3 regions of the Duganella sp. AC917 genome follow, and region 2 is predicted to be linked to each of the others. Evidence: predicted binding sites of a transcription regulator. Region 2 holds the regulator's gene; each other region holds the start of a gene.
The links. The regulator LexA, encoded in region 2, represses DNA repair genes until DNA is damaged. The targets are predictions, from matches to a motif close to ACTGTATNNNNATACAGT.
Positions count from the first base shown of each region.

Region 1 (10,087 bases), 2.0 Mb from region 2:
GGCGCAATTCCTGGCCGAACTGAACCGCTACCGGCGCGGCACGCTGCAGTGCGACCCGGCCGTCGCCCGGCTGCCGGTGTCGGGCGCATTTCCATTAGCCGACACCGCCTTGACGCTGTCGATGCTGGAGCAAACCCTGCCGGTGGAGACCCGATATTTCACCCGTTATTGGGCGCGGGTCGGACCCACTTCAAAATAAATCAAAAAAGATGAGCCTTTTTAAACTCTCGTTCGACATATCAGATAAGAGCGGCACATTTGATGAACGAAAGGCTTTGAATGAATTATCAGCAGCAAAACCCGGGGACTGCGCTAGCGTCCGGCGGGCGTCATCCGGGCGCGACCGCCCGCCAGCGCGCGGCGTTCGCCATGGCGCTCCACTGCGCGTCAGCGATGCTGGCCGCGGTCGCGTTGTCGCCGCTGGCGCAGGCACAGGCCGCAACGGATGCCGCCGTGTATCGCGACATTCCCGCCGGCCCGCTGGGCCAGGCGCTGTCCAGGTTTGCCGCCGACGCCGGCGTGGCGCTGTCGTACGACAGCCAGCGATTGGAAGGTAAAACCAGCAAGGGATTGCGCGGCACAGTGTCCGTCGTCCACGGTTTCGCCCGGTTGCTGCAAGGTAGCGGCCTGCAGGCGCAACGGCTGGCCAACGGCGGCTACACGCTCAAGGCCGCGCCGCTGGCAACCGCCGACGGCGTGCCAGGCGCCAGCACTGGCACCGACGCCCGCAGCGAGCGTCCGCTGGTGGAATTGCCGGCGGTCGAGGTGACCGCGCAGCGCACCAACAGCACCATGATCCGGCCAACCCGGCAAAGCACCGTGATCGAGCGCGACGAGTTCAACGAGCTGCGCCAGGCCTCCGACAGCCTGGCCACCGTGCTGAGCAAAGCCGTGCCGGGCATGGCAGATTCCAGCCGCACCATCACCGACTACGGCCAGACGCTGCGCGGACGCAACACGCTGGTGCTGGTCGACGGCATTCCGCTCAACACCAACCGCGACTCCGCGCGCAATATGGCGGCGCTGAACCTGGCCAGCATCGACAAGGTCGAAGTGCTGCGCGGCAGCAGCGCCATCTACGGCGCCGGCGCCAGCGGCGGCATCATCGCAATCACCACGCGGCCGGCCGGCGGCGCGCCGCACGCGGAAAGCACCTTGTCGCTGCGCTCGCCGCTGTCGCGCATCGGCAGCGACGGCCTGGGCGGCGAAGCCAGCCACTACATGTCCGGCGCCAACGGTGCGCTCGACTACGCATTCAACGTCGGCCTGCAGCATATCGGCGCCTCGTACGACGGCAAAGGCAAGCGCATCGCTCCCGAGCCCAGCCAGGGCGACCTGTTCGACAGCGACAACTACACCGTCGGCGGCAAGATCGGCTTGCGCATCGACCGCGACCAGCGCGTGCAGTTCGCCGCCAGCCGCTATGTCGCCGAGCAGGACAGCGACTACGGCTCCGATCCGTCGGTGACCCGCTTGCCGGCCGGCGCAGCGGTCGCGCGACCGCTCAAAGGGCTGCGCCTGGAGGACCAGAACCAGCTGCGCAACACGCTGCTGAGCGCGAGCTACCAGCACAGCGGCATCGCCGGCAGTTCGCTGTCGACCCAGTTGTACTACCGCGATTATTTCACCCGTTTCACGCCGTTCGACGCCCGCGCGGTGTCGACGCGTGGCAACAACGTCGACCAGGTGATGCAAAACTCCACCGTCTGGGGCGGCCGCGCCACGGTCGATTCGCCGCTAACGAACCAGCTCAAAATGTTGTGGGGTCTGGACTTCAACCAGGAGCGCAGCGACATGCCCGACGACTTCTTCAGCGCCGCAGCGTACGACGCCAGCGGCGGCGTCGCCTTCGAGCTGAGCAGGACGATGCTGTACATGCCGCCGCTGACCACGCGCAGCATCGGCGGCTTTGGCCAGCTGCAGTACAAGCTGAACGCGCAGTGGGCGCTCGAAGGCGGCCTGCGCTACGAGCACGCGCGCGCGCGGTTCGACGATTTCGTGCCGCTGTCGCAGATCCGCGCCGCCACGCCGCGCCAGGTGCGCGGCGGCGCGCTGGCGTTCGACGCCTGGATGTCCAATGTCGGCGCGGTGTTCAAACCGGTCCGGGGGCAGGAGCTGTACGCCTCGTTCAGCCAGGGCTTCCAGCTGCCCGACATGGGCCTGCAGATCCGCAACGCCACGCCCGCGTTCGACCTCGCCTCGTCGGCGCTGCAACCGGTCAAGACCAACAACTACGAGTTGGGCTGGCGCGGTGGCGTGGGCGAGCTGCTGGGCACGCTGGCGCTGTTCCGCACCACCTCCAAACTGGGCGACGTACAAAGCTTTAACAACGGCCTGATCCTGACCCGCACCGCCGAAAAGGTGCGCGGCCTGGAAGCGACCCTCGACTATCTGCCGCAAGCCAGCGCGTGGGGTTATGGCGGCACGCTGACGATGATGTCGGGCCGAGAAACGCCGCAAGGCAGCGAGCGCGACCAGGTCATGACGGGCTACCGCATTCCACCGACCAAAGTGACCGCCTACGTACAGCTCAAGCCCGGCGCCAGCTGGAGCAGCCGTTTGCAGGCGACTCATTATGGCGCCCGCGACTCGCGCCTGAACGGCGTGACCGGCTTCGGCCGCCGCGAGGTCACCAGCTACACCACGTTGGACCTGATCAGCCGCTATCAGTTCACGCAGCGCGACGCTGTCGCTATCGGCATCGAAAACCTGCTGGACCGCTACTACCTGCCCGCCTACAGCCAGCTCATGCGCAACAGCAACAACAGCAGCCGCTTGCCGGCACCGGGCGCCGTGTTGAGCGTCGCCTACAACCGCCGCTGGTAAGCAGGCGCCGCGACGTTTGTCAGCCCTTTCGTGGCCATAGCCGGGCAGCGATATATTGCAGGACTCTTGATACCGTTCCGTTCTGCGGCTCGCGGTGATACTCCGGGCCGGACATCACGCGCAAGGCGGTGCTGCGGTCCACGCCCGCTTTCGCCATGTGGTCGATAGCGGGCCCAACACCGTCGACGGCGGCGATCACGACACCTTCGTCGATCACCTCCACCGGACCATCGACCCGCCGGTCGGCCCCGCCATCGTGAGCATCTTTCCCGTCTTTGCCAGTCATCGTTAATACCCTCCACCAGGAGAGTTTCCATCCTGGCTCGGCAGCGCACTGTTCGATAGCTCACATGTGGACGATAGTGTCGGGTATCCTGCGCGGGCGTCAGAAAACCCCAGTCGCGGCTCAGTCTACCCGCTCTTATCTTGAATTCAGGCAGCTGCAAACAGCGACAGGAAATTGGGCTGGCCGTTGGACGCGTTCAGGCCATCCACCGGGACAATCGCACCGTTGATAAATTGGGCATCGTCGCTGGCCAGGAACGCGATCACACCGGCAATTTCGGCTGGCGTGGCGGCGCGGCCGGCGGGCATGCGGTCGCGGAAAGCGGCCAGGAGCGCCTCGTTTTTCCCGAACTCGGCGGCAGTCGGGCGTGGTGGTCTGCTCGAACGGGCCGAAGATGGCCATGCCGGCGTTGTTGACCAGAACATCGAGCTTGCCGAATCGCGCCACCGTGTCCGCCACCATCTGGTTCACGTAAGACTCGTCGGAGACGTCGCCCGGGTGGATCAGCGCCCGGGCTGGATCGAAGCCGACCAGCGTCTCGCGCAGCTTGTGCTCGCGCCGACCGTTCAACGTGACCAGCGCGCCCTCCTGCAGAAAGCGCTGCGCCGTCGCTGCGCCGATGCCCGATCCGGCGCCCGTGACAATCACGACTTTGCCTTCAAAACGAAAGGTCGATCTCGTGCTGTCGGACGCCATCCGCGATATGGAAGTCGAAAGATCAACCGGTTTGGTCTGTGGCCGCACAGCCGATTAATCTCGAAGTAATAGAATCGATGAGGTGAATTTCGCTTACAGCGTACATCCGTCAAACACGCTCCGACGTGTAGCGATTCAGCAAAGCGTCGTTCGCCAACGCAATCTGATTGCGTGCCTTGGAGATGACATCCATTACTCGTCCAATCGAAACCGGCTTGGGGAGATGATAATCAAATCCCTCGCTGGCAATTCGCGCAGTTGTGATCGGATCGCTGCGCGCGGTGAATGCGACCAGAACAGCTCCACGGAACAATTCGGATTCGCGAAGCGTTTTCGCAACCGCAAAGCCATCCATGACCGGCATGGTCAAGTCCAGCAAGATGATTTCAGGCCTGAATCGCTCTGCCAGAGAAATGCCGTCTGCGCCGCTATACGCAGCAACTGCCGTATGCCCGCAGAGCGTTAATAATTCGACCATGAGGTCGGCGGCCTCGCGGTTATCGTCAACAACGAGAATGGAACGTTCTACTGCAGGATGTGTCATGGTAGGCCGATATTGGCAGAATGCGATCGGCGAAGCTAGGGCCGACGAAGGCAATCTGCTGCGGCTCGGGGCATCAAATTGCAATTGTATAGCCACTATCTTAGTGTAGAACCCCTGGAACAAACAATCGCAAATCTGCTGGATCTGACATTTACAACACAATTCATGCTTGTGGGCACATCTGTCGGCAAATCTGGCCTGAAACGGCGGAGTTGAGGCCCGTTGCCAGGAGCGTCGCACGGCGTCCGGGAGCGGCTGTTAGCACCCGCACATCAAATCACCAAATCACCATGCTGGTTCTCGCAGGCAGACTTGCGGAATCTCGATTTCCCACTTACACTGTATATCCATACAGTATTAAGTTGATAACGGTCTCTTTCGAGTCTACACATTGCCATGCTTTGCGCCACGCTCCAACAACAGCACGCCCCAGCGAACGCCACCAATCCGGCGCTGTTCGCGGACGTCTGGCGCGCCAGCGAGCTGGCGGTCTCCCGCGCTGCGACCGCCTCAACAGGCCACGCGGCGCTCGACCTGGAATTGCCCAACCGTGGCTGGCCGCGATCATCGCTGGTGGAGCTCATGCTGCAACAATCAGGCATCGGTGAACTGCAGCTGCTAAAACCGTTGCTGGCCAACCTTGCGAAGAAACAACGTATCGCGCTTGTGCAGCCGCCTTACATCCCGCACGCGCAAGCGTTCAAGACGTGGGGTATCGACACCAGCCGTTTGCTGTGGATACGCTCCTCGAACACCGGCGACGCCTTGTGGACGACGGAACAGATCCTTAAAAACGGTAGTTGCGGCGCCGTCGTCTTCTGGCAAAACCATATCCGTTCGGAATCCCTGCGCCGCCTGAATCTGGCGGCGCAAGGCTCGGAGATCTGGTTCTGGCTGATGCGACCGATGGCGTGCGCCAGCGAGGCCTCCCCTGCCCCGTTGCGGCTCGGCCTGCGGCCGGCGTTGGGCGGCGTCGCCGTCGACGTGTTAAAGCGCCGTGGCCCGGCGTCCGACAAAACCCTGTTTATTCCGCTTCCCGATATGCCTGCCGGCCGTCATCCCCTGCATCATGAAAACGCCCCTGCTGTTAAGTTTGTACCTGCCGTTGTTACCGCTCGAAACGCTGCGCCCGTCCTGGTCTGAACCTGGGCCTTACGCCGTGATGGATAGTGAACAGGTGCTGGTCGCCTCGAAGCAAGCGATGCAAGCCGGCGTGCGTTCCGGCATGCGCTGCGGCGGCGTGGCGACGATCGCACCCGGCACCATCATGCTCGACCGCGAGCCCGAGAAAGAGGCGCGCGCGCTGGACGCCATCGCCCTGGCGATGTTGCAGTTCACGCCCGACGTGGCATTCACGGAAAACTTCACCGTGCTGCTCGATGTGGGACCAAGCCTGCGCCTTTTCGGCGGGCCGCTGGCGCTGTGCCACCTGGTCCGCAGCAGCATACGACGGCTCGGCTTCACCGCATCCCTCGGCGCGGCGCCGACGGCACAAGGCGCATGGCTGCTCGCGCACGCGACACATCAACGCAGGCCGCCCCACCGGCGTTGCTTGCAACTGGCGACGATGGCGCCCCGCCTGGATCGTCTACCGTGCGGGATCCTGCCAGCGGCCCAGCCCTTCCTCGGCTGGTTCGACGGTATCGGCGCGGTCGACTTGGGCGCTCTGCGACGGCTCCCGCGTACCGGCCTGCTGCGGCGAACGAGCAAGCAGCTGATACGTGTGCTCGATCACGCCTACGGTGATGTGGACGAGATGCAACGATGGATGGCGGTGCCCGAGCACTTCTCCGCGCATGTCGAAACGTTCGACCGCATCGAGCATGCAGAGGCGCTGATGCATGGCGCGACGACCTTGATCCTGCAACTGACCGGATGGCTGAACGCGCGACAGCTCGCGGTGGGCAGCTTCACGTTGCTGATGGAGCACGAACGTGGCCGCGCTGCGGTGGCGCCGACGCCGCTTGAGATCACCTTGGCCGAACCGGCATGGAAAGAGCCGCACTTGCTGCGACTATTGAAGGAGCGCCTGGCGAAGATCGAGTTGACCGCGCCAGTGATCGGATTGCGGCTGGAAGCTGGACAGCTCCAGCCGATGCAGGTGCCGACGGATCAACTGTTCCCGGAACCGGGTGGCTCTCCCGCCGACTTTGCACGACTGCTTGAATTGCTGTCGGCCAGACTCGGACCCGAAAACGTGCTCACGCCGGTCATCTCTCCTGATCATCGTCCGGAGCAGTGCAACACCTGGGGGCCCGCCACCGCCAATGTCCGGAAATTAGCGGACGACGAGGAACCGCTTGAACGACCATCCCTCGTGCTGCCGAAACCGATACCGCTGCTGATGCGGCAGGAGCGCCCATTCTACGGTAGCCCGCTCAAGTTGATACGTGGGCCGGAGCGCCTGGAGGCCGGTTGGTGGGACGACCAAACCGTGGCGCGCGACTACTACGTCGCACAGGGCAAGGACGCCACCTGTTATTGGATTTATCTGGAACGCACGCAGAACGCGCGCTGGTTTCTGCACGGGCTATACGCCTGACCTCCGGCTGTCATGAGCGCCTCCATGCTTCCCTCGTACGCCGAGCTGCAATGCGTCAGCCACTACACGTTCCTGCATGGCTCCTCTGCGCCGGAGCAGCTGGTGCAGCGCGCCACTAGCCTCGGTTATCACGCGCTGGCGATCGCCGACGAATGCACCGTGGCCGGCGTCGTCAAAGCGCATGTGGCGGCCAAGGAAGCGGGTTTGAAACTGATCGTCGGCAGCCAGATGCTGATCACACCGGAAGACGGCACGCCGGCCTTCTCGTTGTTGATCCTGGCGATGAACAAAAACGGCTACGGCAATTTGTGCGAGTTGATCACCGTCGCGCGCAGGCGGGCGAAGAAAGGCGAATATCTGGTTCGTCCGCGCGACATCGCGGCCCCGCCCCCTGACCTAGTTGCGCTGCGCGGAATGCCCGATTGTCAGCTGATCCTGCTGCCGCGCTACGGCGTGGCAGTCGATGTACTGGAACGCCAGGCGGCGTGGCTGCTGCAGTGCGCGGCTGGTCGCGCGCGTATCGCATTGACGCTGCACTTCCGCTCGCGCGACGAACAGCATCGCAACGCTGTCATCTCGGTCGCCGCGCAATTCGATCTGCCGGTGGTGGCGACTGGCGACGTGGTCATGCACGTACGCTCGGCCAAACCACTCCAGGACACCATGACCGCCATACGCCACGGCGTGCCAGTGGCGCGTTGCGGCTACCGGCTCGCCTCCAACGCGGAGCAGCACCTGCGCTCGCGCGTCAGGCTAGGCAATCTGTACTCGCGCGCCGCGCTCGATGAAACGGTGCGCGTCGCTGACCTGTGCACCTTCTCACTGGACGAGCTGCGTTACGAATACCCGGTGGAGATCGTCCCGGAGGGAATGACGCCTTCTGACTACCTTCGCCAGGAAGCCTACCTCGGCGCCCACTGGCGCTATCCCGCCGGCATCCCGGCCAAGGTGCAGGAAGTGATCGAAAAGGAGCTGGAACTGATCGCCGAGATGTCCTACGAAAGCTACTTCCTGACGGTGTACGACATCGTCCGATTCGCGCGCGCCAACAAGATCCTCTGCCAGGGGCGCGGGTCCGCGGCAAACAGCGCCGTGTGCTACTGCCTTGGCGTGACCGAAGTCGATCCCTCGCGCGGCACGCTGCTGTTCGAACGATTCATTTCGAAAGAGCGCAATGAACCGCCCGACATCGATGTCGATTTCGAGCACCAGCGGCGCGAGGAAGTCATCCAGTACATCTACCGCAAATACGGCCGCACTCGCGCGGCATTGACCGCCGTGGTTATCAGCTACCGGCCCAAGAGCGTGCTGCGCGATGTCGGCACCGCGCTGGGCGTGGACCTCTCGATTGTCGACAAGGTGGCAAAGGCCAATCACGGCTGGGGCGGACGCGCCGAACTGGCCGAGCGTATGCACAGCTGCGGCCTCGATCCGGAGTCCGACGTCGCGCACAAGTGGGCCTTCCTGGCCGAGCACATGATGCGCTTCCCGCGTCACATGTCGCAGCACCCCGGCGGTTTCGTCATCTCGCACAGCAAGCTGTCTCGCCTCGTCCCGGTGGAAAACGCCAGCATGGAAGACCGCACGATCGTCCAGTGGGACAAGGACGACCTGGACGCGGTGGGTCTGCTCAAAATCGACATCCTGGCGCTGGGCATGCTGAGCGCCATGCGGCGCACGCTGGATCTGGTCTCAGAACAGCGGGGCGAACGCTTCGAACTGGCGGACATCCCGAAGGAAGACACGGCGACCTATGACATGATCTGCCGGGCCGACACCGTCGGCGTTTTCCAGATCGAGAGCCGGGCGCAGATGTCGATGCTTCCGCGTCTCAAACCTCGGGTATTCTACGATCTGGTGATCGAGGTGGCGATCATCCGTCCGGGTCCGATCCAGGGCGGAATGATCCATCCGTATCTGCGCCGGCGGGAGGGCGCTGACCCGGTCAGCTACCCCAGTCCGGACATGGAGGCGGTGTTATCGCGAACGCTTGGCATCCCGATTTTTCAGGAGCAGGTCATGCAGATCGCAATGGTGGCCGCTGGCTTCACCGCCGGCGAAGCGGACCAGCTGCGCCGCGCAATGGCGGCCTGGAAGCGCAAAGGCGGCTTGGAACAATTCGAGGACAAACTCAAACTGGGCATGGCCGCCCGTGGCTACAGCGATGATTTCGCCACCGGCATCATCGGACAGATACGCGGATTCGCGGAATACGGTTTCCCCGAATCGCACGCAGCCAGCTTCGCCCTGCTCGCCTATGCGTCTAGCTGGATGAAATGCCATGAGCCGGCCGCCTTCCTTGCCGCGCTGCTCAATAGCCAGCCGATGGGATTTTACAGCCCGTCGCAACTTGTGCAGGACGCCGTCCGGCACGGCGTCGAGGTCCGAGGCCTTGACATCAACATCAGCCAGTGGGAGGCGACGCTGGAACCGTCTTCGGGCGCGCAGCCGGCGGTACGTCTCGGGCTTAACATCATCCGTGGCATGGAGCGCGACGCGGCGTGGCGTATTGAGGAAGCCCGCGCCGTGCGCCCGTTCAGCGGGCTGCACGACCTTGGCGTACGGGCAGATATCGACGCCGCGCAGCTCAAGTTACTGGCGAGCGCCAACGCCTTGGCTGGGATCAGCGGCAACCGCCGCCAGGCGATGTGGAACGCGGCTGGCAGCACGCCTGACAAGGATCTGCTGCGGCAGGCGCATATCGTCGAGGAGGAACTGATACTCGAGGCGCCCTCCGAGGGCCAGGAACTGGTGGCGGACTATCGCCATATGGGTCTGACGCTGGGCCGCCATCCGCTGACACTACTGCGGGAACGATTGCATGCCATGCGCTTCATGACTGCTGAAGTGCTGAACCTGTATGACGACGCAAGGCTGGCGCGCGGCTGCGGCCTCGTGACGGTGCGACAGCGTCCCGAGACGGCCAAGGGCGTCGTCTTCCTGACCATCGAAGACGAGACGGGCAACGTCAACGTCATCGTCTGGCCGAGCCTGCTGGAGCAGCAACGTCGCGAAGTGATGAGCGCACGCCTGCTGGGCGTCTATGGACAATGGCAGTGCGCGAACAACGTGCGGCACCTGGTGGCGAAGCGGCTGGTTGACCTGTCGCACCTGCTGGGAGAGCTCGACACGCGTAGCCGCAACTTCCACTAACGGAACCAAACCCAGAGTAAACTAGCGCTTCGAACCATCC
Region 1 is NZ_OZ409848.1:2,251,974-2,262,060, forward strand. It holds gene ACZ0BA_RS09720 (FecR domain-containing protein) at 1-199, shown strand, start outside; gene ACZ0BA_RS09725 (TonB-dependent receptor) at 394-2,826, shown strand; gene ACZ0BA_RS09730 (hypothetical protein) at 2,846-3,112, opposite strand; gene ACZ0BA_RS09735 (SDR family oxidoreductase) at 3,259-3,420, opposite strand; partial or broken gene ACZ0BA_RS09740 (SDR family NAD(P)-dependent oxidoreductase) at 3,521-3,808, opposite strand; gene ACZ0BA_RS09745 (response regulator) at 3,918-4,352, opposite strand; gene imuA (translesion DNA synthesis-associated protein ImuA) at 4,749-5,495, shown strand; gene ACZ0BA_RS09755 (Y-family DNA polymerase) at 5,422-6,894, shown strand; gene ACZ0BA_RS09760 (error-prone DNA polymerase) at 6,919-10,047, shown strand.
Region 1: imuA (translesion DNA synthesis-associated protein ImuA) is a predicted target of LexA. The motif match lies at 4,691-4,708, and genes of this name have one in related genera.

Region 2 (10,087 bases):
ACGATGCCAGAGGGCCTGTGGGTCAAATGCCCATCGTGCGAAGCCGTCCTGTACCGCACCGATCTGGAATCGAACCTGCATGTTTGCCCTAAATGCGACCACCACATGCGCATCCGCGCCCGCGAACGCCTCGACAGCCTGTTCGACGCCGGCGGACGTTATGAAATCGGCATGGACACGCTGCCGGTCGATACGCTGAAGTTTAAAGACAGCAAGAAATACCCTGACCGCCTCAAGCAGGCGATGGAAGCGACCGGCGAGACCGACGCCATGATCGTCATGGGCGGCGCCATCATGAGCATGCCCGTCGTCGTGGCCTGCTTCGAATTCGAATTCATGGGCGGCTCCATGGGCTCGGTGGTCGGCGAGCGCTTCGTGCGCGGCGCGCAAGTGGCCCTGGAACAGAAAGTGCCGTTCATCTGCATCACCGCCACCGGCGGCGCCCGCATGCAAGAGGGCCTGCTGTCGCTGATGCAAATGGCGAAAACCACCGCCATGCTGACCAAGCTGTCCGAGAAGAAGCTGCCGTTCATCAGCGTGCTGACCGATCCGACCATGGGCGGCGTGTCCGCCTCGTTCGCCTTCATGGGCGACGTCGTCATCGCCGAGCCGAAGGCGCTGATCGGCTTCGCCGGCCCGCGCGTGATCGAAAACACCGTGCGCGAGAAGCTGCCGGAAGGTTTCCAGCGCTCCGAGTTCCTGGTCACCAAGGGCGCCGTCGACATGATCGTCGACCGCCGCAAGATGCGCGAAGAAATCGCCCGTCTGATGGCCTTGCTGCAAAACCAGCCGGCCGAGGTTATTGCGTAACCTTATCGCATAGCCAATATTGCAGTTTCAATGCCCGGCACAACGGCGCGCAATCGGATATCATCCGGCCTGCGCGCCGTTGCCATTTTCAGAGTCTTATCATGTCGAACCTCCCAACCACTTTGCCCGCCTGGCTTGCGCTGATCGAATCGCGCCACGCCGAAACCGTCATCAACATGGGCCTGGACCGCGTCCTGGCCGTCAAGGAACGCTTGCAGCTGAGCTTTAGCTGCCCGGTCGTCATGGTGGCCGGCACCAACGGCAAGGGTTCGACCTGCGCCATGCTGGAATCGGTGCTGCTGCGCGCCGGCTACAAGGTCGGCCTGTATATCAAGCCGCACTTCCTCGACTTCAACGAGCGCGCGCGGATCAACGGCGACCTGGCCAGCGACGAGGTGCTGGTCGACGCTTTCAACACCGTCGAGGCCGCGCGCGGCGACACCCCGCTGACCTATTTTGAATTCACCACGCTGGCCATCATGAAGCTGCTGGCGGACGCGGGCATGGATGTCGTCATCCTGGAAGTCGGCCTCGGCGGGCGTCTGGACGCCGTCAACATCGTCGACGCCGACGTCGCCATCGTCACCAGCGTCGATATCGACCACACCGACTACCTGGGCGACACGCGCGAGAAGATCGGTTTCGAGAAAGCCGGCATCTTCCGCGCCGGCAAGACGGCAATCTGCTCCGACCCGGTGCCGCCGCAGTCGCTGATCGACCACGCCGAGGCCATCGGCGCCGACCTATGGCTGATGGGCCGCGATTTCAATTACTCCGGCGACAAGCAGCAGTGGAATTATGGCGGCCGCTCGCAGCGCCGCAATTCGCTGGCCTATCCGAGCCTGCGCGGCGCCAACCAGATCCTCAATGCGTCCGCCGTGCTGGCCGCGCTGGAGGCGCTCAAGCTGGAATTGCCGGTCGGCGCGCAGGAAGTGCGCACCGGCCTGGTCACGGTGGAGCTGCCGGGCCGCTTCCAGGTGTTGCCGGGCCGGCCGACGGTGATCCTCGACGTCGCCCACAATCCACACGCGGCCTCGGCGCTGAACCAGAACCTGGGCAATATGGGCTTCCACCCGTACACCTACGCCGTGTTCGGCTCCATGCACGACAAGGATATCGATGGCGTCATCGCCGCCATGTCCGAGCATGTCGACCATTGGTGCCTGACGAATCTGCCGTCGCCGCGCGCGGCCAGCGCCTCGGAACTGGCCGCGAAGGTGCAAATTGTGCAACCCGAAAAATCCGAACGCACCATCAATATCTTCGACGATCCGGCCACCGCCTATGCAAATGCGATGAGCCGGGCCGGGGAGAATGATAGAATTGTGGTCTTTGGATCTTTCCTCACGGTCGCAGGCGTCATGGCGGCGAGAAAATCCTCACTCCATTGAACGCACAGGACTGAAATCACGCATGGGCTTGTTCTCGAAATTCGGTAAAAACAAGCAAGAGACCGCCGGTCAGGACAGCGGCTATTACACCAGCGCGGATGATCAGGCCGCAACCGAGCGCGCGCGCTCCAAGCGCGCCTCGTCGGCCAACGCGCCGGCCAACGCGCGCCGCGCCAAGGATCGCGAGGCGGACGATCCGGTGTTGCCGGAAAAGAAACGTGCGCGCCGCCGTCTGGTCGGCGCCATTGCGCTGGCGCTGGCGGTAGCCGTCGGCCTGCCGATGGTGCTCGATTCCGAGCCTCGTCCGCTCGCGTCCGACATCGACATCAAGATTCCCGCCAAGGATAAGGCCGCCGAGGCATCGGCCGCGCGTGCGCCGGCCGCCGCCGCCGTGCCGGCCAGCGCCGCGCTCGACAGCAAGGAAGAAATCGTCGACGACGTCAAGCCGGCCAAGGCCAAGGCCGCCGCCGCGCCGTCCGCCGAGGAAGTCATCAAGGCCGACAACGCCCGCCAGGAAGCCGAAGCCCAGGCCGATCTGAAGGCCGAAGCCAAGGCCAACGCGGCGGCCAAGGCAGAGGCGCTGGCCAAAGCCAAGGCCGAACACGAGTCCAAGGCCCGCGCCGAGACCGAGGCCAAGGCCAAGCTGGACGCCGAGCGCAAGCGCGAAGGCGAGCGCAAGCTGGCCGAGGCGAAAGCCGAAGCCAAGGCCAAGGCCGACGCCGAGCGCAAGCTGGCCGAAACGAAAGCGGCGGCCAAGCCGGCGTCCGACAAGGCATCCGAAGATGCGCGCGCGCTGGCGATCTTGGAAGGCAAGGCCGCCGCCAAGCCGGCCGCCGCCGTAGCTGAGTCCGGTCAGAAATTCGTGCTGCAAGTGGCCGCGCTGAGCGACCAGGGCAAGGTCGACGAGCTGCGCAAGAAACTGAAGGAGGCCGGCATCAGCTCCTTCACCCAGAAAACGCCTTCCGGCGAGATCACCCGCGTGCGCGTGGGGCCGTTCACTAACAAGGAAGAAGCGGAAAAAGTGCGCGCCAAGCTGAGCGGCATGGGCCTGAGCGGCCGCCTGGAAACGGTTTGATCCAGGCCGCCTGACGTGACGATTTTCGATTATCTGGTGATCTTCGTGATGGTCACCTCGGTCATCATCAGCATGCTGCGCGGGCTGGTCAAGGAAGTGCTGTCGCTGGCCGGCTGGGTGGTCGCCTTCGTGGTGGCCAACGCCTACGCCGCCGCGCTGGCCGTGATGTTGCCGGCGGTGGTGCCGGGCGAGGTGTTGCGCCTGATCCTGGCCTTCATCGCCCTGTTCATCGGCGTGCGCATTTTGATGGGCCTGCTGTCGATGGCGCTGGGCGCCTTGCTCGACGCCGGTGGCCTCAGCCTGTTCGACCGCGCGCTCGGCGCCGTGTTCGGCGTCGGCCGTGGCCTTGTAATCGTGCTGACCGCCGTCATCTTGTGTGGGATGACGTCGCTCCCACAACAGGATTTCTGGAAGGAGGCGTTGCTCAGTCCGTATGCCGAGACCGGCGCCCGGCTCGTCAAGACCTTCCTTCCCGCTGCGATGGCGCAGCATGTGAACTTTTGATTGCGTTTGAATTTCCAGCAACACCGTTTTTAGTCTGCGTCTTTAATCTGTAGTACCCAGTCCAGGAGCACCATCATGTGTGGCATCGTCGGCGTCGTTTCCCATCAACCTGTCAATCAACTGCTGTATGACGCATTGTTGCTGTTGCAGCATCGCGGCCAGGATGCAGCGGGTATCGCGACCAATCACAGCAGCATGTTCGCCATGCACAAGGCCAATGGCCTGGTGCGTGACGTTTTCCGTACCCGCAATATGCGTACCCTGCAAGGCAACTCGGGCATCGGCCACTGCCGCTATCCGACCGCCGGCTCGTCGAGCGAGGAAGAGGCGCAACCGTTTTACGTCAACGCCCCGTTCGGCATCACCCTGGCGCACAACGGCAACCTGACCAACTGGGAACAGCTCAAGCAAGAGATGTTCAAGAACGACCGCCGTCACATCAACACCGACTCCGATTCGGAAGTGTTGCTGAACGTGCTGGCCCATGAAATCCAGAAGGCCACCACCGGCATCTCGATTGACGCCGACACCATCTTCGACGCCGTCACCGTGCTGCACCGCCGTGTGCGCGGCGGTTACGCGGCCGTGGCGCAGATCGCCGGCGTCGGCCTGCTGGCCTTCCGCGACCCGTTCGGCATCCGTCCGCTGTGCCTGGGCATCAACGAGACCGAGCAGGGCGCCGAATACCTGGTCGCCTCCGAGTCCGTCGCCCTCGAAGGCATGGGTTTCCGCTTCCTGCGCGACATCGCGCCGGGCGAATGCGTCTTTGTCGACGCCGACATGCAACTGCACAGCCGCCAGTGCGCCGACAATCCTTCGCTGAACCCGTGCGTGTTCGAATTCGTCTACCTGGCCCGTCCGGACTCCGTCATCGATGGCGCCTCGGTCTACGCCACCCGCCTGAAAATGGGCGAGTACCTGGCCGAAAAGATCAAGCGCGAATTCAAGGACGGCGAAATCGACGTCGTCATGCCGATTCCGGATTCGTCGCGTCCCGCCGCGATCCAACTGGCGCTGGCGCTCAACGTCGAGTACCGTGAAGGCTTCATCAAAAACCGCTACATCGGCCGCACCTTCATCATGCCGGGCCAGGCCGCGCGCAAGAAATCGGTGCGCCAGAAGCTCAACGCGATCGCCTCCGAATTCAAGGACAAGGTCGTGCTGCTGGTCGATGACTCGATCGTGCGCGGCACCACCAGCCGCGAGATCGTGCAGATGGCGCGCGAAGCGGGCGCGAAGAAAGTGATCTTCGCCTCGGCCGCGCCGCCGGTGATCTACCCGAACGTGTACGGCATCGACATGCCGACCCGCGACGAGCTGATCGCCTACGGCCGCACCACCGAGGAAGTGTGCCGCGAAATCACCGCCGACCACCTGGTGTACCAGGACATCGAATCGTTGAAGCGCGCCATCTCCGACGTGAACCCGGAGCTGAAGAACTTCGAAGCGTCGTGCTTCGACGGCATCTACGTGACCGGCGACGTGTCGAAAGAGTACCTCGACAAGCTCGAGTACGCGCGCCACAACCCGAAGGCCAAGACCACGCATGAAGACGCCGGCCGCTCGCAGCTGAACCTGAATCTCGCGACCGCCGAAGGCTGATGTCGCGCCCGGTACGGTTCGCCGTACCGGGCTTTTTTTTTGACCATTCCAAGCATATGAACGATAAGAAGAACTACGGTTTCACCACCACCATCTTGCACAACGACCGCCTCAAGGGCATCGAGCACGGCTCGCTGCACAAGCCGATCCATACCTCGGTCGCCTTCGGTTACAGCGACGCGCGCCAGCTGGCGTCGGTGTTCCAGGGTAAGGAGCCGGGCTTCCGCTACGGCCGCCAGGGCAACCCGACCATCTCCGCGCTCGAGGACAAGGTCAACAAGATGGAGCAGGGCGTGGGCACCTTGTGCTTCGCCACCGGCATGGGCGCGATCGGCGCCGTGTTCCAGTCGCTGCTGCGCGCGGGCGACCATGTCGTCTCCTCGGCCTTCCTGTTCGGTAATACCAACAGCCTGTGGCAGACCACGATGGCGCAGGGCGTTGGCGTCTCGTTTGTCGACGCCACCGACGTCGCCAACGTCGAGTCGGCCATCACCGAGCAGACCCGCCTGGTGTTTGTCGAAACCATCGCCAATCCGCGCACGCAGGTGGCGGACCTCAAGCGCATCGGCGAGCTGTGCAAGGCGCGCGGCATCCTCTACATCGTCGACAACACGATGACCACGCCTTACCTGTTCCGGCCGAAGTCGGTCGGCGCGGGGATTGTCGTCAACGCGCTGACCAAGTCGATCGGCGGCCACGGCAACGCGCTGGGCGGCAGCCTGACCGACACCGGCGAATACGACTGGACCAAATTCCCGAACATCTACGAGAACTACAAAAAGGCGGCGCCGCTGCAGTGGGGGCTGGCGCAGATTCGCGCCAAAGGCCTGCGCGACTTCGGCGCCTCGCTGGGACCGGAGGCGGCGCACCACATCGCCGTCGGCGCGGAAACCTTGGCGCTGCGCATGGAGCGCACCAGTGCCAACGCGCTGGCGCTGGCCGAGATGCTGGAGGCGGACGAGCGCGTGGCCGCCGTCCATTATCCTGGCTTGGCATCGCATCCGCAGCACGGCATCTCGAGCGAGCTGTTCCGCCGCCACGGCTCGTTGTTAAGCTTTGAACTGAAAGATGGCATCGACTGCTTCGACTTCCTGAATCGTCTGAAGCTGGCGATCCCGGCATCGAACCTGGGCGACACACGCACCCTGGTGATTCCGGTCGCGCACACGATTTTCTACGAGATGGGCGCCGAGCGTCGCGCCTCGATGGGCATCGCCGAATCGCTGATACGGGTCTCGGTCGGCATCGAAGACACCGATGACCTGCTCGACGACTTCGCCTGTGCGCTGGAAGGCTGCTAAACCAACTCCGGGATCATATGAGAATTTCGCGTTTTAGCGTTGTCGTTGCCGCGTTGTTGTCGGTTTGCGCTGTCGTTCATGCCGACGCCCCGGCCACCGACGTCGAGATCATGGCCATGATCAAGACCCGTGTCGAGGTCGACCACGCCGGTACCGGCATGGTGGTCGGCATTATCGACGCGCAGGGTAGCCGGGTGCTGGCGTACGGGAAGCTGCGCGAAGGCGGCGCGCCGGTGGATGCGGATTCCGTGTACGAGATCGGTTCCATCACGAAGGTGTTCACCGCCACCTTGCTGAGCGATATGGCACGCAGCAGCGAGATCGGTCTCGACGACCCCGCCGCGCGTTATTTGCCGGTGAAGCTGCCCGCCGTCGGCGAGCGGCAGATCACGCTGGCCGATTTGTCGTCGCAGTTGTCCGGCATTCCGAGCATCCCGACCAACTTGGCGCCGAAGGATGACAACAACCCGTTTGCCGATTACACGGTGCCGCAGCTCTACGAGTTTGTATCGGGCTTCACGCCGACGCGGCCCGCCGGCGAGAAGTACGAGTATTCCAACGCCGGCGTCGGCTTGTTGGGCCATATACTGACGCTGCGCGCGAAAACCGACTACGAAACGCTGGTGCGCCAGCGCATCACCGGCCCGCTGGGCATGAACGATACGGCGATCTTGCTGACGCCGGTCATGCGCCGGCATCTGGCGGTCGGCTACGGCATGCCCGGCATGCCGGCTGCCAATTGGGACATGCCGGTGCTGGCGGGCATGGGCGCGCTGCGTTCGACGACGGCGGATATGCTCAAGTTCCTGGGCGCGAATATGGGACTGGGGAAGTCGCCGCTATACGGCGCGATGCAGGCGGCGCACCATGCGCGTCACGCGCTGGAGGGCAAGCCGGGACAATCGATCGCGCTGGGGTGGCATGTGCTGGAACAGAACGGCTCGCGTATCGTCTGGCACAACGGCGGCACGGCCGGCTACCGCACGTATATTGGTTTTGACGAGGTCACCCGGCGCGGTGTGGTGCTGATGTCGAACTCGCACATGGGCTCGGACGACATCGCGCGAAGGGCGCTCAACGGCGCCTTCCCGATCATCGTCCCCAAGCCGATGGCGATGTAAAAGCCTGGCTTAGTGCCAGCTGCGCATCAGGCCGACCGCCAGGCCTTCCAATGCGAACTCGTCCGCTTCGGGATCGACCTTGATGATCTTGAAGTCCGAATTTTCCGGCAGCAGCTCGACCAGGCTGCCTGTCTTGCGGTAGCGCTTGACCGTGACCTCGTTGCCGATCCGCGCGACGACGATCTGGCCGTTCTTGGCGCTGTCGACTTTCTTCACCGCCAGCAAATCTCCATCCATGATGCCGGCGTCGCGCATCGATTCGCCGCGCACCTTGAGCAGGTAATCCGGCTTCGACGAGAACATCGCCGGGTCGACGCTGTAGCTCGCTTCCAGGTTTTCCTGCGCCAGGATCGGCGAGCCGGCGGCCACGCGGCCGATCAACGGCAACGACATCATCAACGACACCGGCACCTTCGGCGTGGCCGGTTCGGCGTGCACACCCAGCAAGCGGATGCCGCGCGAGGTGCCGGCGGCGATCTCGATGGCGCCTTTGCGCGCCAGCGCCTGCAAGTGCTCCTCGGCCGCATTGGCGGATTTGAAGCCCAGTTCGTTGGCGATCTCGGCGCGCGTCGGCGGGAAGCCGGTGTTTTCGATGGCATCTTTGATCAGATTGAGAATTTGTTCCTGACGTGCGGTGAGCTTGATCATGAGTGCTGTTGGGCCTGTGTATATAGACAGTCTGTATTTTTGTACAGTATGGCCCGCAATGCAAGGAATTTTGTTGTGTTGAGCGAAATAAAATGAAAAAAGTTCGCTCAACGGCGGTCATCGTGGCGTCAGCAGCACCCGTTTGGTCGTGGCGGCCAGCGGAATCTGGTATCCGCCACGTTCGGCCACCAGACCTTGCGGCCTGACTTTGCCGCCCGGGCTGTCGACCAGCAGCCTGGCCGACGGCGTGGCGCTGGTGGCCGGCGCCAGCTCAAGCGTGATCGCGCGGGTTTTCGGATCGTAGGTGGCGCTGTCGATCTTGCCGGCCTCCAAGGTGATCCATGCGCGCGCCGGCGCTACGAACAGGCGCGTGCGGGCGCTGTCCTTGGGCGTGATCTGGACCACGCCATTATTAGCCACTTTCATATTGCCGCCGAAGCTGAGCCAGCCGAAGGTCGGGTCTTTGACCACATACGTGGCGCTGGCGTAGGCGTGGCCGTAGAAGCCCATGCCGTAGTCGCCGCTGTAGGCGTCCCAGCGCATCATGTCCGGCCACGCGTGGAAAGCGGCCGACGAGAAGCCGTCGCGGTCGATGTTGGTGATCCCGCCCAGCAGGCCACCGTAGGCCACCCGCAGCAGGTGCAGATCGGACGGGTTGGCGCGGTAGGCGTCGAACAGCGGCACCGCGTTCAAGGTCGAGCCGTAGTGGTGGATCTGGCGCTCGATGCGCGCGGTCTTGCCGCCGTACAGGAAGTCCCAGTAGCGGCGGGCGTTGCCGTTGTAGCCCCAGCTCGGGATCGCCGGATCGTAGCCCAGGATCACTTCGCGCGTGATGTCGGCCTGCTTGGTGTAGCCGAAGTGGCGCATCCACGCGTAGACTTCGGCCTGGCCGGTAGAGTCCCATGCCATTTCGCTGCCGAACGGGTAGGCGAGCGTGCGCCAGTGGTCGGCGCGCCGCTTCATCATGCTTTCCATGTCGGCCGCCTCGGCCTTCATGCCTTCGCGCTGCAGGTCTTTTAATATGTCGACGAAGACGTCGCCTTCCATCAGGCCGAACTGCGCGTACTCGGGCGCGTCGCGCACCATCGCCACGGTGGTCTGATAGGCTTTTTGCAGATACCAGCGCCAGTCGTGCGCGGTGACCAGGCCGACGTGGTTGCGCGCCAGCCGGTACAGCACCCAATGGCCAGTGGCCACGTGCGGATAGTTGTAAGCGCGGCCGAGGTCGTCCGCGTCCTTTTTCGGCCATGAGGCCCAAGTGCCCCAGTTCGCTTTCTGGTTGTAGTAGTTCGGGAAAGCTTTCGGGTCGTAATAGAACAGGCTCTTGCGCACTGCGCCGGCCTGCGGTCCGTCTGCCACCTGCAATTTGCCGACCACTGTCTCGTTGACCAGCCGTTCCAGCTTGGCCACTTCGGCGGCGTCCGGATTGTCCAGTTGCTTGCTGATGGCCGCCACCCAGCTGCCGCCGCCGCCCTCGTCGCTCATGCCGGAGATCCACACGCGCGGGTCGTCGGTGACGATGCGCTTGGCGTCGCGGTCGTAAGTCAGGATGGCAGGCGCGCGCTTGAACGGATCTTTCTTGTCGTCGAACCATTGCTGCGTGGTGGAGAACTTGCCGAGGTCGGCCACGGTCTG
Region 2 is NZ_OZ409848.1:231,677-241,763, forward strand. It holds gene accD (acetyl-CoA carboxylase, carboxyltransferase subunit beta) at 1-810, shown strand, start outside; gene folC (bifunctional tetrahydrofolate synthase/dihydrofolate synthase) at 912-2,201, shown strand; gene ACZ0BA_RS01030 (SPOR domain-containing protein) at 2,224-3,276, shown strand; gene ACZ0BA_RS01035 (CvpA family protein) at 3,292-3,780, shown strand; gene purF (amidophosphoribosyltransferase) at 3,856-5,382, shown strand; gene ACZ0BA_RS01045 (cystathionine gamma-synthase family protein) at 5,439-6,683, shown strand; gene ACZ0BA_RS01050 (serine hydrolase domain-containing protein) at 6,701-7,804, shown strand; gene lexA (transcriptional repressor LexA) at 7,814-8,452, opposite strand; gene ACZ0BA_RS01060 (DUF5695 domain-containing protein) at 8,570-10,087, opposite strand, start outside.

Region 3 (10,087 bases), 270 kb from region 2:
AAGAAACCGTCGAGGATGAAGGTGGTCACTTCATCGCGCGTCAACTCGGTGCGGATCGAGCCGCCGATCAGCTTCGAGCCACGGCTCGGCACCACGATAGGCCAGGTTTCGACGGTGGCATCGGCCAACAGCTTTTCCTTGGCCGTGCGGCAGCCGTAGGTCAGCGCCCGCATTTGCCAGGCGTCGAGCTGGGTGCCGTTGGCGGCCAGCTTGCGCGCCACCAGGTGGGCCAGCGCCAAGTCCATATTATCGCCGCCAAGCAGAATGTGGTCGCCGACGGCGATGCGGTGCGGTTCCAGCACGCCGTCGCGTTCCAGCACGGCGATCAGCGAAAAGTCGCTGGTGCCGCCACCGACGTCCACGACCAGAATGATGTCGCCCGGCTTGACGTCTTTGCGCCAACGGCCTTCGCTGCCCTGGATCCAGCTGTACAGGGCCGCCTGCGGCTCCTCCAGCAAGGTCAGATTGGTGTAGCCGGCGGCGCGTGCCGCGTCGGCGGTCAGTTCGCGCGCGCCCGGGTCGAACGAGGCGGGAATCGTCACCGTCACCGCCTGTTCACCGAACGGCGCCTCCGGGTGCGCCTGTTCCCACGCCTGGCGCAGGTGCGACAGGAAGCGGGTTGACGCCTCCAGCGGCGAGACGCGGGTCACTTCTTCCGGCGCGTCGTTGGGCAACAGGGCGCTGCGGCGATCGACACCCGGATGGCTCAACCAGCTCTTGGCGCTGGAGACCAGGCGGATCGGCGTGGTGGCGCCACGGCTGCGCGCCATTTCGCCGGCCACGCCGGTTTGTTCGGCCGCAGACTGCTGCCACGGCAGGCTCAAATCGCCCGGCGCCAATTCGTCCGCGTGCGGCAGATACAGGAATGACGGTAGCAGCGGCAGGTCTTCCACCGTGCCGGGCGCCGTCAACTGCGGAATCGCCAGCACGCCGTGCTGGGTTTTCTCGCCGTCGCTCGTCGTCAGGTCGACATACGACAGCGCGCTGTGGGTGGTGCCAAGGTCGATGCCGATGGCGTAGCGTGGGTCGCTCATAATTCCACCTCCGCCGGTGCCAGGATCGCTGCGTCGTGCGCTTCGGCCAGTTTCGGCAAGCGTACGTTCGATGCGCGCCAACCGCGATGGCTCAAGGCGCCGCGGAACGGCGCCTTGCCGACGACGTTGCCGGTCAGGCGCACGGCGCTGGCGTCGAAGCCTTCTTCCAGCACCACGCGGCTGCCTTCGGCCTCGCTGCGTACCGCTTCGATGGTGAAGTGCTCGCGCAGCACCTTGCCGCAACCTTCGTGCACCACGCGCGCGGCGGCGCCGATGTCGGCGTCGGAATAGGCGCTCAGGTTCTCCTGGGTGAAGTCGATCAGGCGCGCCTCGCGCTGGAACAGGCCAAGCAGCTGAAGCGCGGCGTCCGGCGTGGCGACGCGCAGCGTGACCGGGGCGGGCACTGGGGCCGGGACCGGCGCTGGAGCGGGGGCAGGGGCGGGAGCGGAGACCGGCGCGGCGGACGGTTGCGGTTCGCCGGCGGCGATGCGCGCCAGGCGGGCGGCGTATTCGGCGTCGGACAGCGCGCGGAAGAAGGCGCCGATGGCGATCGATATCCGGCTAAAAAAAGACGGCAACGGTTGAGTCGAATTGTTCATGTCTAGCTCGCGTAGAGTGAGCCGGGCCGCTGCTGGGGCGGCGGCCTGGCGGAATGTGGGGTCGGGGGCGCGCGTGGCGCAGGGAAAGTCTTGCCCCCGGAAGCCCCGCATGATACCAGTTCGGGCGCGGGCGCCAAAGACGCGAGGGCCGCACCTTTGATTTTTCGCTTGATATGGCCATTTGGAGCGCTTAGAATACTGGATATATATACAGTATCAGCGTAGCGCCGGCGATCCTCGCCCGGTGCCCGGCCCCTAGTGATCATGAACCACGACGAAAACAACCAAGAGCACGTGATGCTGCCGCCTCCTTCGCTGAAGGCGCAAAAGGGCCGTGGCGCGGTATCGAACCTGCAAGGGCGCTTCGAGGTCAACGCACGGGAAGCGTATGACGACGGCTGGGAGCGCGAGGAAGAAGAGGCGTCGCCGTGGAAAACCCAGGTCACGGACGAATATTGTAAATCGATCCTGAGCCGCAACGCCTCACCAGACCTGCCGTTCAGCGTCTCGCTGAATCCGTATCGCGGATGCGAGCATGGCTGTATTTACTGCTTTGCCCGTCCCACGCACAGCTACCTCGGCCTGTCGCCGGGCATGGACTTCGAGAGCAAGATTTTCGCCAAGGTCAACGCGCCGGAAATGCTGCGACGCGAGCTGGCCAAGGCCGGCTACGAGCCGGAGTCGATCGCGCTTGGCGTCAACACGGACGCCTACCAGCCCTGCGAGCGCGAGCGCAAACTCACGCGCCGGGTGCTGGAGGTATTGCAGGAATGCCAGCATCCGGTCGGCCTGATCACCAAATCGTCGCTGATCGAGCGCGATATCGACATCCTCGCGGCGATGGCCGCCAAGCGGCAGGCCGGCGTCGCCATCACGCTGACGACCCTGGACCCGGCCATCTCGCGCACGCTGGAACCGCGCGCAGCGGCTCCGGCCCGTCGGCTGCGCACGATCCGCACCTTGACCGACGCCGGCATACCGGTGGCTGTCAGTGTCGCGCCCATCATCCCGTTCGTTACCGAGCCGGATATCGAGCGCTTGCTGGAGGCCGTCAAGGAAGCCGGGGCCGTCACCGCGCACTACACGGTATTGCGGTTGCCGTGGGAGGTGGCGCCGCTGTTCCAGCAATGGCTGCAGGCGCACTTCCCGGAGCGGGCACAGCGTGTGATGAACCGGGTGCGCGAGATGCGCGGCGGCAAAGACTACGACAGCAGCTTCGGCTCTCGCATGAAGGGGGAGGGCGTGTGGGCGGAACTGATACGGCAACGCTTCAAGATCGCCACCGAGCGCCTCGGACTGTCGGGCCAGGGTAGCCGCTTCCACACCATGGACGCGTCGCAGTTCACCCGGCCGCTGGTGGTGCCTCCGCTGGGCGCGCGCGCCAAGCCGGCGGATGAAGGGCAGTTGGATTTATTCTGACGTCACTGTTGAGGGAGGGGTGGTCAACGCGGCCAGATGCCGTTCGATCTCGAAGACGTGCTGGTCGTGGCGGCCCAGTTCGCGCAGGGCGTGCGCCAGATGGTTGAGGTAGTCGCTGTTGGGGCCGCTAGGGCCGGTGGAACGGGCGATGTGGTGTGCGATCTCCTGCTCGGACGCTTCGCCGAGGAAAGCCGTGTTGTTCGGTGTTGCGATATAGACCAGGCCGAGGACGCTGTCGTCGTTGTCGTTATCGTCATCGAAAGTAATGGTGATCGCCAGCCGCAGATAGCCGTTTTTCTCTCGGTGGTCCAGGTGGGCGAAAACCTCCGGCGTGACGAGATAAGCCATGCCATGGCAGATGGCGCCGGCTTCCTCGATGATGGTGACCACGCGGCCCGGCGCATCCGGCGTGCCGCGATGGTCGTGCGAGCCTTGCCAAAAGCGTCGCGTCCAGTTGGCGATACTCGCAGGACGGCGTTGCAGATAAGGAAAATCGGCCTTATAGATCAACGAGCCGTAGCCGAACAGCCAAACGCTGTGGTGGCCGTCGAACTGATCCATCATCTGGTTGATGGCGATGGTGTCTGCTGTCATGATCGCTTCTGATGTGAGCTTGCTTCGGTATGCGGAATACTCATTTATCGAAGCATACACACGCCACATAGCGGGCGGTAGTGGGGAATATGTAAGAGTTCTTAACTGAGCGGAACGTTCCACTCGTGCGCGGCCACGTATTCCCGCAGGAAAGCGACGAAACTCTCGGCAGCCGGCGACAGCGCCCGGGCGTTGCGCGTGTAGACAAAAAAACGACGCGTCAGCTCCGGGTCGAGCAGTTGACGCATCCGTAGTCCATACAGCTGTACCATTTTTTCCGCGTACGGCAAGCAGACGGTGATGCCCAACCGCGCATGCACCATCGCCAGCGCGGTGGTCATGAAGGTCACCTCGTTGTACGGGCTGAGCGACAGCTCGCGGAACGACACGTGCATATCGCGCAACAGCCGCTCGGTGAACTGCCCCTGCAAGGAAATGAACGGGTAATCGTTGATATCGGCCCAGGTGATGCGCTCACGCGACTCCAGTGTATGTCCGGCTGGAAACACCACCACAAACGGCATCTCGAACAAGTGCTGCGCCTCGATTTCGGCGTTGGCGTCGCGCTCCGGTCCGATGCCGAAGTCCACCTCGCCGCTGAACACGCGCGCCGACACCTGCTCGACCGGACTGTCGGCCAGCCGCACCTGCACGTCCGGATAGAGCGCGGAATAGGCGGCGATGGCCTCGGGCAGCAAGGTGCACGACAACATCTGCGGCGCCGCGATGCGCACGATTCCTTGCTTGAGCGCCTTGCGGCTGGCGATGTCGGCCATCGCGCGATCCAGATCCTGCAGCATCTTTTCAAACAGCGGCGTCAGTTCCCTGCCCAGCTCCGACAACTGCGTCTTGCGCGTGGTACGCTCGACGACGCGCACACCAAGCAATTGTTCGAGCTCTTTGATCTGTCCGCTCAGGGCCGATTGGGTCAGGTTGAGATGGTCCGCCGCCAGCGTGAAACTGCCGGTTTTGGCCAGCGCGACCAGTGCCCGCATTTGTCGCAAACTTGGATTCATGGAAAAACCTGATAAATGGCGGGGAAAATACTGTTTGTATGATATCTGAGATTGGCATCTAATGTCGGGAGACCAGAATTGGAGGCAACCATGAAAATCAAACAAATCCACCACGTCGCGTACCGCTGCCGCGACGCCAAAGAAACCGTCGAGTGGTACGTCAAGCACCTGAACATGGACTTCGTGCTGGCCATCGCCGAGGATGAAGTGCCATCGACCAAAGCGCCGGACCCGTACATGCACGTCTTCCTCGACGCCGGCCATGGCAACGTGCTGGCGTTCTTCGAGCTGCCGACGCAGGCGCCGATGGACCGCGACCACAACACGCCGGCCTGGGTACAGCACCTGGCGATGGAAGTCGACAGCATGGACGAGCTGCTGGCCGCCAAGGAGCGGCTGATCGCCGGCGGCATCGACGTCATCGGGCCGGTCAACCACACCATCTTCAAATCGATTTACTTCTTCGACCCCAACGGCCACCGCCTGGAACTGGCGGTCAACACCGGTACGCCCGACATGATGCAAAAGCTCGACGCCGTCAAATGGGACATGCTCGAGGAGTGGTCCAAAACGCGCAAGGCGCCCAAGCATGCGGCCTGGATGCACGCGCCGGCCGTCACGTCGGGAGATCCGGCATGAAGCTCGCCACACTGAAAGACGATAGTCGCGATGGCCGCCTGGTTGTGGTCAGCCGCGACCTGTCGCGGTATCAGCCGGTGCCGAAAATCTCGGCCACGCTGCAGCATGCGCTGGATCATTGGGAGCTGGTTGCGGAGCGGCTGGAGGCGGTGTACAAACTGCTTAACTCGGGCGACGCGATCGACGCGCAACCGTTCGACCAGCAAGCCTGCCACTCGCCTCTGCCGCGCGCCTATCAATGGGCGGACGGCTCGGCCTACATCAACCACGTGGAACTGGTGCGCAAGGCGCGGAACGCCGAAGTGCCGGCGTCGTTCTACACCGACCCGTTGATGTACCAGGGAGGTTCGGACAGTTTCATCGGCCCGCGCGATCCGATCTATGCGCTGTCCGAGGAGTGGGGCATCGACCTGGAGGCCGAGGTGGCCGTCATCACCGGCGACGTGCCGATGGGCGCGAGCGTGGCCGATGCCGGCAAGGCGATCCGGCTGGTCATGCTGGTCAACGACGTCTCGCTGCGTAACCTGATTCCGAACGAATTGGCCAAGGGCTTCGGCTTCTTCCAGTCCAAGGCGGCCAGCGCGTTCTCGCCGGTGGCGGTCACACCGGACGAATTGGGCGTCGACTGGAGCGACAGCAAATTGCATCTGCCGCTGCTGGTCGATATCAACGATAAGCCCTTCGGCAAGCCGAATGCCGGCGAAGACATGACCTTCAACTTCGCGCAGCTTGTCGCGCATGCCGCCGCCACGCGCGAACTGGCTGCCGGTACCATCATCGGCTCCGGCACGGTCTCCAACAAACAGGGGGGCTTGAACGGTTCCAGCATCGACAACGGCGGCGTCGGTTATTGCTGCCTGGCCGAAGTGCGCATGTACGAAACCATCGAGACCGGCAAGCCGCAGACCGGTTATCTGAGATTCGGCGACAAGGTGAAGATCGACATGCTGGACGCGCGGGGCGCCAGCATCTTCGGCGCGATCGAGCAGACCGTCGTGCATTACGGGGAGCGCCTTCAATGAAGCTCTACACCTACTTCCGCAGCTCCGCGGCCTACCGGGTGCGGATAGCGCTCAATCTCAAGGGGCTGGAGTACGAGGCGCAGCCGGTGCATCTGCTGCGCGACGGCGGCCAGCATCTGGCGGATGCCTACCGCGCCGTCAATCCCTCAACGTTGTTGCCGACGCTGGAGGATGACGACGGCGCCGTCATCGGTCAATCGCTGGCGATACTGGAATATCTGGAGGAGACGCGCCCGCAAACGCCGTTGCTGCCGGCCGATCCTGCAGGCCGCGCCCGCGTGCGCGCGCTGGCGCTGACCGTGGTGGCCGATACGCACCCGCTGGGCAATCTGCGGGTGCTGAAGTACATCAAGGGCGAGATGGGGCTGACCGAGGAGGTCAAGCTCGAATGGCATCGGCACTGGCTGCGCAGCGGATTGGAGACGCTGGAAGCGCTGCTGGCCGGGGATGCGCGTACGGGCGTCTATGCGCACGGTGACACGCCGACGTTGGCCGATTGCTGTCTGGTTCCGCAGGTATTCAACGCGCAGCGGTTCGAGGTCGATACGGCGCCTTATCCGACCGTCATGCGCATCAGCGCCGCCTGCGCCGCGCTGCCGGCGTTCCAGCAAGCGCACCCTTCGCAACAATCCGACGCCGAGTGACGCAAAGGCATGGGTCGTGGGCGGCGCATGTGCGACCCGTCGACGACCCGTGCATCCGCCCACCTCACGCCGCCCGCAGCGCATCCACAATCTTCATGCGCGCCGCCCGCAACGCCGGCAGCACTCCGCCAATAAAACCCATCACAAGCGAAAACACCAGCGTCTTCACGACGATATCGGCCGTCAGCCGAAATCCGAACGCCAACTCCGAGAACGATTGAAAATTCGTGGTCGAGAACGAGATAAACCGCATCAGCGAAGCGCACCCCAACCCCAGCACGCCGCCCACCACCGCCAACAGCATCGACTCCGCCAAAAACGCCGCCAGAATACTCCGCCGCTGAAACCCCAACGCCCGCAGCGTGCCGATCTCGCCCACCCGATTGGCGACCGACGCATACATCGTAATCGTCGCACCGATCATCGCCCCGATCGAAAAAATCACCGACAGGATCAACCCCAGCACGCTGATGAAAGTCGACAGCGCCTTGGACTGGTCGGCATAAAAATTCTGCTCACGCTTGGCGTCGAGCGTCAGGCGCTGATCGCCCTCGATAGCCTTCTTGAAGCCGTCGAACAGCGACGTGTCGGCCAACCGCAGCACGACCGCCGAGTAGGCGACCCGCCGGAAGGCCGGCATCAACTGGTCGGCATCTCCCCACACCTCCGAATCGAAGCCGCTGTTCCCGGCGTCGAACAATCCCACCACCGTCCATTCGCGCTGGCCGAAATGCAGCGTTTCACCGATGCCGGCGCCGGAGAATCGCCGGGCGATGCTGGCGCCGGCGATGATCTCGGACGCCCCCGGCCGGAACATGCGCCCCGAAGTCAGCTTCACTTGCGGCCGCAGCGCCAGACCGCGCTCCCCTATGCCCCGGATGATCACGTTCGACGGCTTGGCCGATCCGCGCTTGTTGAGCGAGATAAGCACCACCGTCTCTTTCGACAGCAAGGGCCGCCCGTCGCCGCCGAGCGCGATGGCCGGATGGCTCGCCGCGATGTTGGCCTGTGCGCGCTCGACGCTGCTCTGCACCTCGGTGTCGGCGCTGCGCCGTATCAGCACAACGTTGTCGTACTCGCCGGTGGTCACCAGTGTATTGCGCAAGCCCTCATCGAGCATCAGCACCGTTGCGAACACAAACACCACCAGCGCCAGTCCGGCTGCGGTCAACGCGGTGGTCAGCCGGCGCGCCCACAAATTCCTGGCGACGTAGAAAAGTGGAATCTTCATCCTATGCTCCGCAGCCCTTCGACGATATTGATGCGGGTCGCCCGCAAGGTCGGCGCAATGGCCGCGATCAGACCAATGACCAACGCCGCCACTATTTGCTGGATCACCGTCATGCCCGTCACTTCGAACACCGGGAACATCGTCCCCATCACGCTGCCCAGGAAGGCCGCGAACGGAAACAGCACGGCGATGCCTAGCGCCGCGCCGAACAGCGACAGTAGCAGCGATTCGCCCAGTATCATCGCCGTCAGGAAGCCGGGTCCGAAGCCCAGCGCCTTGAGCGTGGCGTATTCGCCGAGGCGTTCGCGCGCGCTCATGGCCATCGTGTTGGCCATCACCGCCGCGATGATCACGATCACGACGAACGACACCACGCGGATCGCCACCACGATCGCCTCCGACATCGAGACGAAGCCCAGCTGGAAAGCCTTCTCGGTTTCGGTCAGCGTCTCGGCCAGTGAATTGCCGAATTCCTTGTCGATCGCCGCCGAAACAACGGCGGCGTTTTCCGGCTCGTCGATCCGCACCACGTACACGCCGATCTGGTTGGCGCGCCGGGGCAGGGTCTTCTTGAGCGACTCGTTGACGTAGTCCCAGTGCAGAAACAGGGTGGCCGTATTGGTCGTGCTTTGCCGGCCGTCGAGGATGCCGCGCACGACCAGCTCCCAGTCTCCCGGATAGATCGTACCCTTGAGCGGAATGACATCGCCGACCTTGAAGCCGAATTGGTCCGCCAGCTTGCGGCCGACCAGGGCGCCCTTGCGGTCGCGCAGGAAGGCGGCGCGCTGCTCTGGGGGCAGCAGATAGTCGGGGTAGATCTCCAGATAACTGGCGCCGGAGATGGCAAACTGCGCGAAGAAATTCTTCGGGTCCTTGTAGATGCCCTGAAACCAGTTGGCGTAGCCCACGCCGGTCACGCCGGGCACCGCGCGGATGCGCGCCTCGTACGATAGCGGCAGGGGAAACACCAGCGACGTCTTGTTACGCGTGACCAGCGTGGTGTTGGAGGCGCCTTCCGCGCCGGCATACCAGGCGTCGATCACCGTCTGCAGCAGGCCGAAGGCGAAGATGGCCACCACCAGGCCGAATATCGTCAACGACGTGCGCAACTTGTGGCGCATGGTGTTTTTGACGATCAGCCGCAAAGTGTACATGGGGTGGCGTCCTCGTTTTGGGATGTCAGGCGCGCTGCGGTTCGTCGGCAAGCAGCTCGCCTTTTTCAAGGTGCACCAGATTGCGCGCCTGCGCCGCCGCGTGGGCGTCGTGCGTCACCATGATGATGGTCTTGCCCAGTTGCTGATTCAATTGCTGGAGCAGCGCAAGAATCTCGGTGGCCGATTGGCGGTCAAGATCGCCGGTCGGCTCGTCGGCCACGATCAGGGTCGGATCGCTGACGATGGCACGGGCGATCGCCACGCGCTGCTGCTGGCCGCCGGACAGTTCGTTCGGCGTGTGGTCCATGCGGTCGGCGAGATTAACCATCTCCAGCGTCAGCGCCACGCGTTCGCGCCGTTCGCGCCGCGACAATGGCGTCAGCAGCAGCGGTAGCTCGACGTTTTCGAACGCGGTCAGCACCGGCATCAAGTTGTAAAACTGGAAAATGAAGCCGACGTTGGCCGCGCGCCAGCTGGCCAGCTCCGTCTCACCCATGCCGGCGATATCGAGGCCGGCGATCCGCAGCACGCCGCTATCGGGTTTGTCGATGCCGGCGATCAGATTGAGCAGCGTACTTTTGCCGGAGCCGGAAGGGCCCATCAGCGCGGTGAAGGCGCCAGCGGGTATCGAAAGGCTGATATCGCGCAGCACTTCCACCACTTGGTCGCCACGGCGGTAGGACTTGACCAGATGTTCGATCAACACCAGCGGCGCGTTCATTTCTTCGCCAGCTT
Region 3 is NZ_OZ409848.1:504,143-514,229, forward strand. It holds gene ACZ0BA_RS02215 (Hsp70 family protein) at 1-1,034, opposite strand, end outside; gene ACZ0BA_RS02220 (DUF2760 domain-containing protein) at 1,031-1,633, opposite strand; gene ACZ0BA_RS02225 (PA0069 family radical SAM protein) at 1,898-3,052, shown strand; gene ACZ0BA_RS02230 (gamma-glutamylcyclotransferase) at 3,044-3,646, opposite strand; gene ACZ0BA_RS02235 (LysR family transcriptional regulator) at 3,748-4,662, opposite strand; gene ACZ0BA_RS02240 (VOC family protein) at 4,753-5,301, shown strand; gene ACZ0BA_RS02245 (fumarylacetoacetate hydrolase family protein) at 5,298-6,323, shown strand; gene maiA (maleylacetoacetate isomerase) at 6,320-6,967, shown strand; gene ACZ0BA_RS02255 (ABC transporter permease) at 7,032-8,198, opposite strand; gene ACZ0BA_RS02260 (ABC transporter permease) at 8,195-9,352, opposite strand; gene ACZ0BA_RS02265 (ABC transporter ATP-binding protein) at 9,378-10,073, opposite strand; gene ACZ0BA_RS02270 (efflux RND transporter periplasmic adaptor subunit) at 10,070-10,087, opposite strand, start outside.
Region 3: ACZ0BA_RS02225 (PA0069 family radical SAM protein) is a predicted target of LexA. The motif match lies at 1,831-1,848, and genes of this name have one in related genera.